Regions from separate parts of the Shewanella sp. 10N.286.48.B5 genome, predicted to be linked through region 1. Evidence: predicted binding sites of a transcription regulator. Region 1 holds the regulator's gene; the other holds the start of a gene.
What was found. The regulator LexA, encoded in region 1, represses DNA repair genes until DNA is damaged. The targets are predictions, from matches to a motif close to TACTGTATNNNNATACAGTA.
Positions count from the first base shown of each region.

Region 2: a site for LexA is predicted at 2,158-2,177, ahead of BCU57_RS05230 (YebG family protein). Genes of this name have one in related genera too.

Region 1 covers NZ_MCVG02000004.1:169,998-174,433, forward strand. Annotated here, with positions in the region: gene plsB (glycerol-3-phosphate 1-O-acyltransferase PlsB) at 1-1,860, opposite strand, end outside; gene lexA (transcriptional repressor LexA) at 2,239-2,856, shown strand; gene BCU57_RS19705 (cell division inhibitor SulA) at 2,853-3,359, shown strand; gene coxB (cytochrome c oxidase subunit II) at 3,791-4,436, shown strand, end outside.
Region 2 covers NZ_MCVG02000001.1:1,208,467-1,212,902, reverse strand. Annotated here, with positions in the region: gene prc (carboxy terminal-processing peptidase) at 1-451, opposite strand, end outside; gene proQ (RNA chaperone ProQ) at 474-1,103, opposite strand; gene BCU57_RS05235 (GAF domain-containing protein) at 1,370-1,828, opposite strand; gene BCU57_RS05230 (YebG family protein) at 1,853-2,146, opposite strand; gene BCU57_RS05225 (paraquat-inducible protein A) at 2,353-2,982, shown strand; gene BCU57_RS05220 (paraquat-inducible protein A) at 2,972-3,604, shown strand; gene BCU57_RS05215 (MlaD family protein) at 3,591-4,436, shown strand, end outside.

The DNA of each region.
Region 1 (4,436 bases):
CATTAGATGAATTATGTTATTGCGATAATAGCTCATCGCAATCACTGAGCTATCTTCAATTGCGATAATTTCGCCGATGGCATCTGTGGTTGAGGTAAATTTATTCAGCGACAAACATTGCTCAACTAGGTCATGAGCTGAGCCCTCAGCCACCGACGCATACTCAGTATAAGGAACATCCTTTAAGATTTTCAGGTAGAGGTCTAGCTGGGTTTCAAGCTCACTGCGCTGCAGGGCGTTTTGCTCTGAAGCCAGCAGCGCCATACTTGCTAATGTCACCGAACTCGCTGCGGCGGCGCCATTGATGTTAGTCATCACTTTATTGGCCAATACATTTACTGCTGGCGTTAACCATGATGGCTTTTGATCCGGATCTTGAGCAATTTCTTCACGCCAATTTGGCGATTGTTGATTTAAAAATTGCTGCACATTGATTGGCTCGCCAAAGTTAACGTAACCTTGGCCAAAGTTGCCTAATTTACGCAGCGCACCAAAGACCTGCCACACTGATTCTTTTTGCTTTTTCTTACCGCTTAACTCTTTATGATAGGTGGACACTTCCATCACATGATCATAACCAAGATAAACTGGCACTAAGGTTACTGGGCGTTCAATGCCCCGCAGTACACAGTTAACTGTCATCGCTAACATGCCGGTCTTAGGCGCTAATAAACGACCGGTACGAGAACGACCACCTTCGGTGAAGTATTCAACCGAATAGCCTTTAGCAAATAACTGATCTAAATACTCACGAAACACTGCGGTATAAAGTTTATTACCGTTAAAGCTACGACGAATAAAGAAAGCACCACCACGGCGGAACATAGGGCCTGCTGGCCAAAAGTTTAAATTAATACCGGCGGCAATATGCGGCGGCACCATGCCTTGGTAATACAAAATATACGACAGCAGTAGGTAATCCATGTGGCTACGATGGCAAGGCACATAGACAATTTCATGACCATCATGATGCAGCTTACGCACTTTTTCAGCGCTTTTAATGCTAATACCGCTGTATAACTTATTCCACAACCAAGTAAGAAAGCGCTCAGCAATACGCACTAAGCTGTCTGAGTAATCCGCTGCAATTTCATCTAAATACTGAATAGCTTTTTCGCGGGCTTTGTCTTCAGGAATTTTTTTATTAAGCGCTTCTTCTTTTATCGCTTGAGCAATGGCATCAGACTTTAATAATGAGTTGAACATTGCCTGACGATTTGGCAGTTGTGGGCCTGTCATCACTTTACGTTGGCGTCTAAAGTGCACTCGCGCCACACGGATAAGTTTATGCGCAATACTGACATCAGTGCCGTGTTCATCAGCCATATAACGTAGCGACATAGCATTTGAAAATTGAATAAAGCTATGGCGACCTAAGAACAAAATCATCAACCATTTACGTAACCAGGTCGGGTTTTCACGCTCAAATACGGCTGCGGTCATGGTGTCATCTTCTTTACCAGGGATACGTCCCCAATACAGACTCACTGGCACCAATTGAATATCAAGTTGATCATTTTTTTTATGTAAGGCTAATAAGCTGGTGAAGTTATCAACAAATTTTTCGCCACTTAAACGCTTGCCAAATAGAGGCTTACGACCTTCAATACACACAATTCTAGGGGTATTTAAGCCATCAACGTCTAGTCGCTCATAAGGGCTCGGTAAGCCATATTTGGCGGTCACTTCATTTAATGCCGCAATATCACTGAGTGATTCTGTCTTCATCACATAGACCACTGGTTTATCTGGGTCTAAGTTCAGATCGGCAAAGGGATCTTCAGGCACAACAACCGTGTGCACCATCAGTTTTTGAATCCAACGTAATGATTTTGCTATGATTGAGTCAGGTTTTAACATGAGTGTTCGCATATTCAACATCAATTAATTGGCCATAGAATACCAGATAATGGTTCAGTTTCACTAACAAGGGTCTATACAGAGAATATTTGTTCAGTAAAAATAGCCATATCCGAATAACAACCAACCTATTTTCAATCAACACTACTGTATAAATATACTGTTTAAACAAACGATGTGAGAAATAGCCAATTTCATCGGTTTAAAAAGCTGACTTACCTTCATTAACTAAATAATTAAATTACATATACTTAACCGTGCCCCCATATATAGCCAACAAGAATTAGATGATAATAGTTAAATTAATTTGGTTAATACTTGCGCGACCACCGATACTGTATATAATGACAGTCACTGTATAAAAAAACAGGAATCAATATGAGACCTTTAACGCCACGCCAAGCTGAAATATTAGAGCTAATTAAATGTAATATCGCCGAAACAGGTATGCCGCCAACTCGTGCAGAAATTGCAACTCGATTAGGCTTCAAAAGCGCCAATGCCGCTGAAGAACACTTAAAAGCACTGGCAAAAAAAGGCTGTATTGAAATTATTCCTGGTACCTCTCGCGGGATCCGCATGGTGCAGGTGGAGGAGGAAGTTGAAGCAGGCTTACCACTTATCGGCCAAGTTGCTGCAGGTGAACCTATCCTTGCTCAAGAGCATGTTGAACAGTATTTCCAAGTTGACCCAGAAATGTTTAAGCCCAATGCTAATTTCTTACTACGCGTTCGAGGCGACAGTATGAAAGACATTGGTATTTTAGAGGGCGACTTATTAGCAGTGCATAAAATGCAAACTGCCACCAATGGTCAAGTTGTAGTGGCACGTCTTGAAGACGATGTAACCGTGAAAAGATTTGAAAAGAAAGGCAATATTATTTATTTACATGCTGAAAATGCAGAATATGAGCCGATTAAAGTTGATTTAAGTTGCCAAAACCTAACGATTGAAGGGCTTGCTGTTGGCGTTATTCGTAATGGAGGTTGGTTATGAACACATTAATAGGCAATGCACCGCGTCACCCTGGATTATGGGTAGATATGGCATCTGATCCCTTACCCACTAAACAAGGGATTGAAACCAAGCGCACCCAAAACCAAGGCTTAACTGAATTGACTCAATTATGCAGTCAGTTAGCCATTTTAAGTCAGCAAGGCCGTTGGATTGTACTGATTAATCCGCCGCATATCGGTTATAAGCAAATTCTTGCTAATGCCAATGTTCGTATGGACAGAGTATTGTTAGTTCACACCAAAGATGAAGTCGAAACCCTGTGGGCGATGGAAAAAGCGCTCACTAACGGTACTTCAAGTGCAGTAATTACTTGGACACCACCATTAGATGCCCGCGACAATCGCCGCATTCAATTGGTTGCCAAAAATGCCTTAGCCCAAGGGCTTATCATTGAAGATGTAAATACTCACTTACCTGAAGGCGACCCATTAACGCAAACTTTAGCAGTACCGACTCGGGTAAACCTTACCTCGTTTCACTAGTAAAATATGACTAAAAAAGCCCTTCACTACGCTGAGGGGCTTTTTTTTTGCACTTTTTTCAGCAAATTAGATGATAAAGTGATCTTGATCAATATTTAATCTCCAAGTAATGTAGTTAACAAGGTAGTAACAATTTATCGTACTGCCGAGAATAAATGTCAAAAAGATACAAACGCTATTAAAAGATTGAGCTGGTACCGTGCGGTATAGAAAGCCTTGAATGTAAAGCGTCAAATATAATTGATAAGTTCAGTATTAGGTACAAGTGTGGCACCGTAACGTAATAACATAATTGAGTTTTCAAGCTCAAAGCCACCGTGTACTTTGAAATGATCAAACTTTTTCGGGTATGAAAAGTTTGCATAGAGCAGAGTATTACTGTGTGGCTTTTCTTTGTAATTGCAATTCGCAATTAGCAGAGGAGTAGTCTTGTGAAGCGATTGTTGTACGGATTAATGGTGGCGTTGCTTGCAACCCCACTCACAGCGGCAGAGATGCCCTTAAACATGACTCAAGGTGTAACAGAGATCAGTGGCCAGGTTTACGACCTGCATATGATTATTTTGTATATCTGTTGCGCCATTGGTGTCGTGGTCTTTGGGATCATGATTTATTCCATGATCTATCACAGAAAATCTAAGGGTGCAGTTGCAGCCGACTTTCATGACAGTACCAAGGTTGAAATAGCTTGGACAGTATTGCCATTTCTAATCCTAATTGGCATGGCAATCCCAGCAACAAAAACGCTGATTGCTATGGAAGATCCCAGCGATGCTGAACTGACAGTCAAAGTGACGGGCTCTCAATGGAAATGGCATTACAGCTATTTCAATGAAGATGTCGAGTTTTTCAGTTTATTATCTACCCCAGCAGACCAAATTACTGGCACCGCAGATAAAACCGACACCTATCTTTTAGAGGTCGATAAGCCGCTGGTTTTACCAATAAATCGTAAAGTACGTTTTTTAATGACCTCGGATGACGTTATCCACTCTTGGTGGGTACCAGCATTTGCCGTTAAAAAAGATGCAAATCCTGGTTTCATCAATGAAGCTTGGACTAAAATCGATAAAATAG
Region 2 (4,436 bases), on a different contig from region 1:
CACGATCGAATTCGTAAGCATCGCCGGCTTCGGTAAAGTCGAATTCTTTATCAAGTAAAGTAAGCGCATAAGCAAAACGTTCATAACGACGTTTTTGCACTAAGGAGTACATATCAAAGGCGGGTTCGATATTGCCAGATTTGACCATATCGTCAAACGAATGCTGATACTGTTTAAAAGTATCAACATCAGCTTGAGTTAGAACATTGCGACGAAAATCAAGTTGTTGCAAATATCTTTCGTAAATCAACTCAGAAAAAGCATCATCAAGTTCAAAGCGATGATAGTGAGAACGAGTAAATAAATTCGTTACCCTTTTACTCGCAACCTTGTGTTGAGGCTCTTGCTCAAGTTTAGGTAACTCGTTGATTTGAATCGTTGGTGTTATTGCCCAAGCCGAAAAACCGACAAATAAAGTGGCAATCGACGCAGCCAAAGTGAGTTTTCGCATCAACAAGTTACTCCTTAAATGATCACGATAATAAAATATGCTCTGCACGAACTTTAACAATTAAACCCGTATCAAGCTGTACATGGATATCTTCTTTCTTGATGTCAGTGATAACACCAGGTACAGGGTTTTGCCCTAACTTGACACTAACACGTTGTTTTTGCTTAAGCTCGTCAAATTTAGCAGCAACATAATTAATTTTAGGCGCTGCAGGTTTTGCAGGCTTAGCTGGACGGTCTTTTTTAACCGGCGCTTTAGCTGCAGGTTTTCTTGCTGGCTTTTTAGGGGCCGCTTTAGCCGCTACAGCTTGACGCTTAGCTTTGGCTTTTTCTTGACCTTCTTTCAACGTTTGTTGAGCGTGGTCAATATGTTCTTGCTCCAATTCGCCACAATCTTGACCGTCAAGATCGATACGTTGAACACCCGCTTTAACGCCTTTCAAGTAGCGCCAGCTGCTTGTATAACGTCTAAGTGCTACACGTAATTGTGTTTTACTTACTTTAGAATCATCAGCCAACCTAGCAGCTAAATCTTGAAACAACCCAATTTTTAATGGCTTAGTTTCACCTTCTGCAATAAAGCATAAAGGAAATGTTTCATATAAATACGCTAAAACTGCGTTGGTGTCGGTCAACTTGTCTGTTGATTCCATTTTTACTTCCACGTTATAAAAGGGACTGAGTCTCAGCTTTCTTTGCGAGTACAGTCGTTTATCTTTCGTTAAACAGATCTTGCTTAACGTTCAAATTAGCACTTCTTATTCGATTGCTAAAGCAATTGAAACATGCTTTAACAAATTAACTCACTTAGCTGTAATTTTACAGTAAATAAATTTTATCCATAGCAATGCGCGCTGTTCGGTATTATAAAGCTCATGGCAGCGATTGCGACCCGCAATTTGCTATATTTGGTCGCTAATTAAGCAAATAGGCAAGATTCAAAGCTTTTTACTAGCATTTCTAAGCCTTTTCTATCGTCTGTATCAAAACGATTCAATGATGGGCTATCAATATCTAATACCGCAACTACGTCATTGCCTTGGCGAACAGGGACTACAATTTCAGAATTACTGGCAGCATCACAGGCAATATGTCCTGCAAATTGATGCACATCTGCCACTAATTGTGTTTCATCATTTGCCGCTGCTGTGCCGCATACACCTTTACCGATCACAATACGTGTACAAGCAACTTTTCCTTGAAACGGACCAAGAACGAGTTGTTCTTCACGCTTAATATAGAAGCCAACCCAATTTATATCATCTAAGTTGTCATTTAATAACGCTGAAAAGTTTGCCATTCCTGCAATAAGGTCGTCTTCACCGGTCATTAATGCCAGTACTTGGCGGTTTAATGTGTCATAAAACTCAGCTTTCATTTTCCATCCTAAGTGAGGTTTTTATTATTCTGCAGCCGCTTTTTTAGTGGCTTTTTTGTTTGCTGTTTTGGGTGTAGCCGCTTTAGGCTTTACGATCCCTTTTAATAAATTTGCAAGTTCATCCTTGTTAGATGCAAGATAAAAAGCAAGTTTTTCGACACTATTTTCCTCTATTTCCAGCTCAGCGCCAGAAATAAAAGGCACTAAGTTATCCGCAATGTCGAGCATTTTGTCGTAGGCGTCAGCTTCTTTCTTAGATGTAAACGTCATCTTCTCAACCCCTTCTCTTACCACGACAAACTTTGTTATTACAGCCATGATTAACCTCTTACTGTTTTTATATACAGTGCATAGAGTGTCATAGAACTAACTTCTGATGCAAGTATTCTGATTATTCTGGTATTATTAGGTTTTATTGTAACTTGATAAATAATATTTCCACTGTGTTTTTAATCAAAACAAAGCGTTTTTTATTATTTTATTGCTCATTAATATTTCACTACATGGACGGTTTTCCTTTATCTATGCCGAAAAGTCTTGACCCGAACACCATTATATTATGCCGCTCCTGTGACTTAGCCGTTCAAAAGCGCGCCTTACCGTCTAATGTTCGCGCGTTATGCCCTCGCTGCCATACGGCACTTTATGACGTTCCTTACTGCTCAATCAATGGCATGCTTGCCTTGTGTATCGCGGCATTATTATTTTATATTCCGGCTAACTTTTTACCCATCATAGAAATCAACTTTTTAGGCAGTGTGCGAACAACAACAGTTTTTGAAACGGCTGTGACGGTGTGGCTGCAAGGTTATTGGATAGTTGGCATCGCTGTGATGGCGGCAGCGGTCATTGCCCCGGGATTATTAATTTTATCGATTTTATTACAAGTCACCATAGTTAAACTTAAATTGCACTCCTGTTTTTGGCAAAAGACATATCGCGCACTGCTTAAAAACCATGCGACCTTATCGCAACTTACTATGCTTGAAATTTACGTCATTTCATTTTTAGTAGCTGCGTTTAACTTGTCTGACTTCTCAGATATTTATTTAGGCATGGGCACCTTCTGTTTTTGTATGCTGTTTTTAGTTATCTTATTTTTACAACGGGAATATAATTTAGAACATATGTGGGGAATGGCTTATGAGCGCTAACACTCCTGCGCGGCAAGGAATACAAATCGGTTTTTGTTTATGCACTGTTTGTCGAAAAATCAATAACATCAGTCGTGACCGTTGTAGTCGCTGTGATTCTAAAATCCAAACACGTAATCATGCCAGTTTACAGCAAAGTTGGGCGTTATTGATTACCGCAGCCATTTTGCTGATCCCAGCTAATATCTACCCAATCACTGTGCTCACCAATCAGGGCAAAGTCACCTATGACACCATATTTACTGGTATTGTGCATTTGGTTCACTCTGACATGATCCCTATTGCCATTATTGTCTTTACTGCCAGTATATTGGTGCCTTGGCTAAAAATTATAGGCTTAGCGATTTACTTAATCGCTATTAGCTTTAATCTGCCAGTTTCTAAAAAGAAACTCATGATAGGCTTTCATATTATTGAATGGATTGGCAGATGGTCGATGCTGGATTTATTTGTTATTGCGTTAACTGTCGCCGTCGTTAATATGGGGCAATTACTTGATGCTAAACCCGCACCTGCAGCAACCGCATTTGCGTTAGTCATTTTACTGACTCAGTTAGCAGCAAAGGTATTAGATACTCGTTTACTTTGGGATCGCTTGGAAAAAAACAATGACACAAATTGAATCACCAAAAGTTGTTAAAAAGAAATTATTCTCGCCGATTTGGTTATTACCGATTGTTGCCTTGGCCCTTGGCGCTTGGCTTGGTGTAAAAAGCATCAAAGAATCAGGTATCGAGATTATTGTGCACTTCCCTAATGCCGTTGGTATCGATATCGGTAAAACCTTAGTCAAATACCAAGGTTTGACCGTTGGTAAGGTGACAGATATCAGTATCGACAATGAATTGTCTGGCGTTAATGTCAAAATTATTATGGATTATCGCTCTGAACCATTTCTCAATAAAAATTCCAAGTTCTGGTTGGTCACGCCTAAAGCCAGTATCACTGGTATTGAAGGTTTAGATACCTTGTTTTCAGGCAATTATATTGCCGTTCAACCCGGTGATGGCAGCTCAGCATCTGAATTTGTCGCCTTAAAAGATGCGCCAACTATGCTTCCTGATACTAATGGGGTGCTTATTACGCTGACCACCTCAAAATTAGGCTCACTGGATATCGGCTCAATGGTGTTTTACCGTCAAATACCTGTAGGGAAAGTTGTAAACTATCGCTTAATTGACAGCGGTACCATTAATATCAGCACGTTTATCGAGCAACAGTACGCCCATTTAGTGACACAAGAGTCCCAGTTCTGGAACGTGTCAGGTCTAAAAATTGATGCGTCTATGTCGGGCATTAAAGTCAATACCGAAAGCTTGGCATCGCTGCTCGCTGGCGGAATTAGTTTTAATTCAGTCGCTAATTCTGCCGCGGCGCAAAATGGTGACAACTTTGTGCTTTACCCTGATGAACAAAGTGCTGTCAAAGGCATCGAATTCACTCTGCTAGCCGAT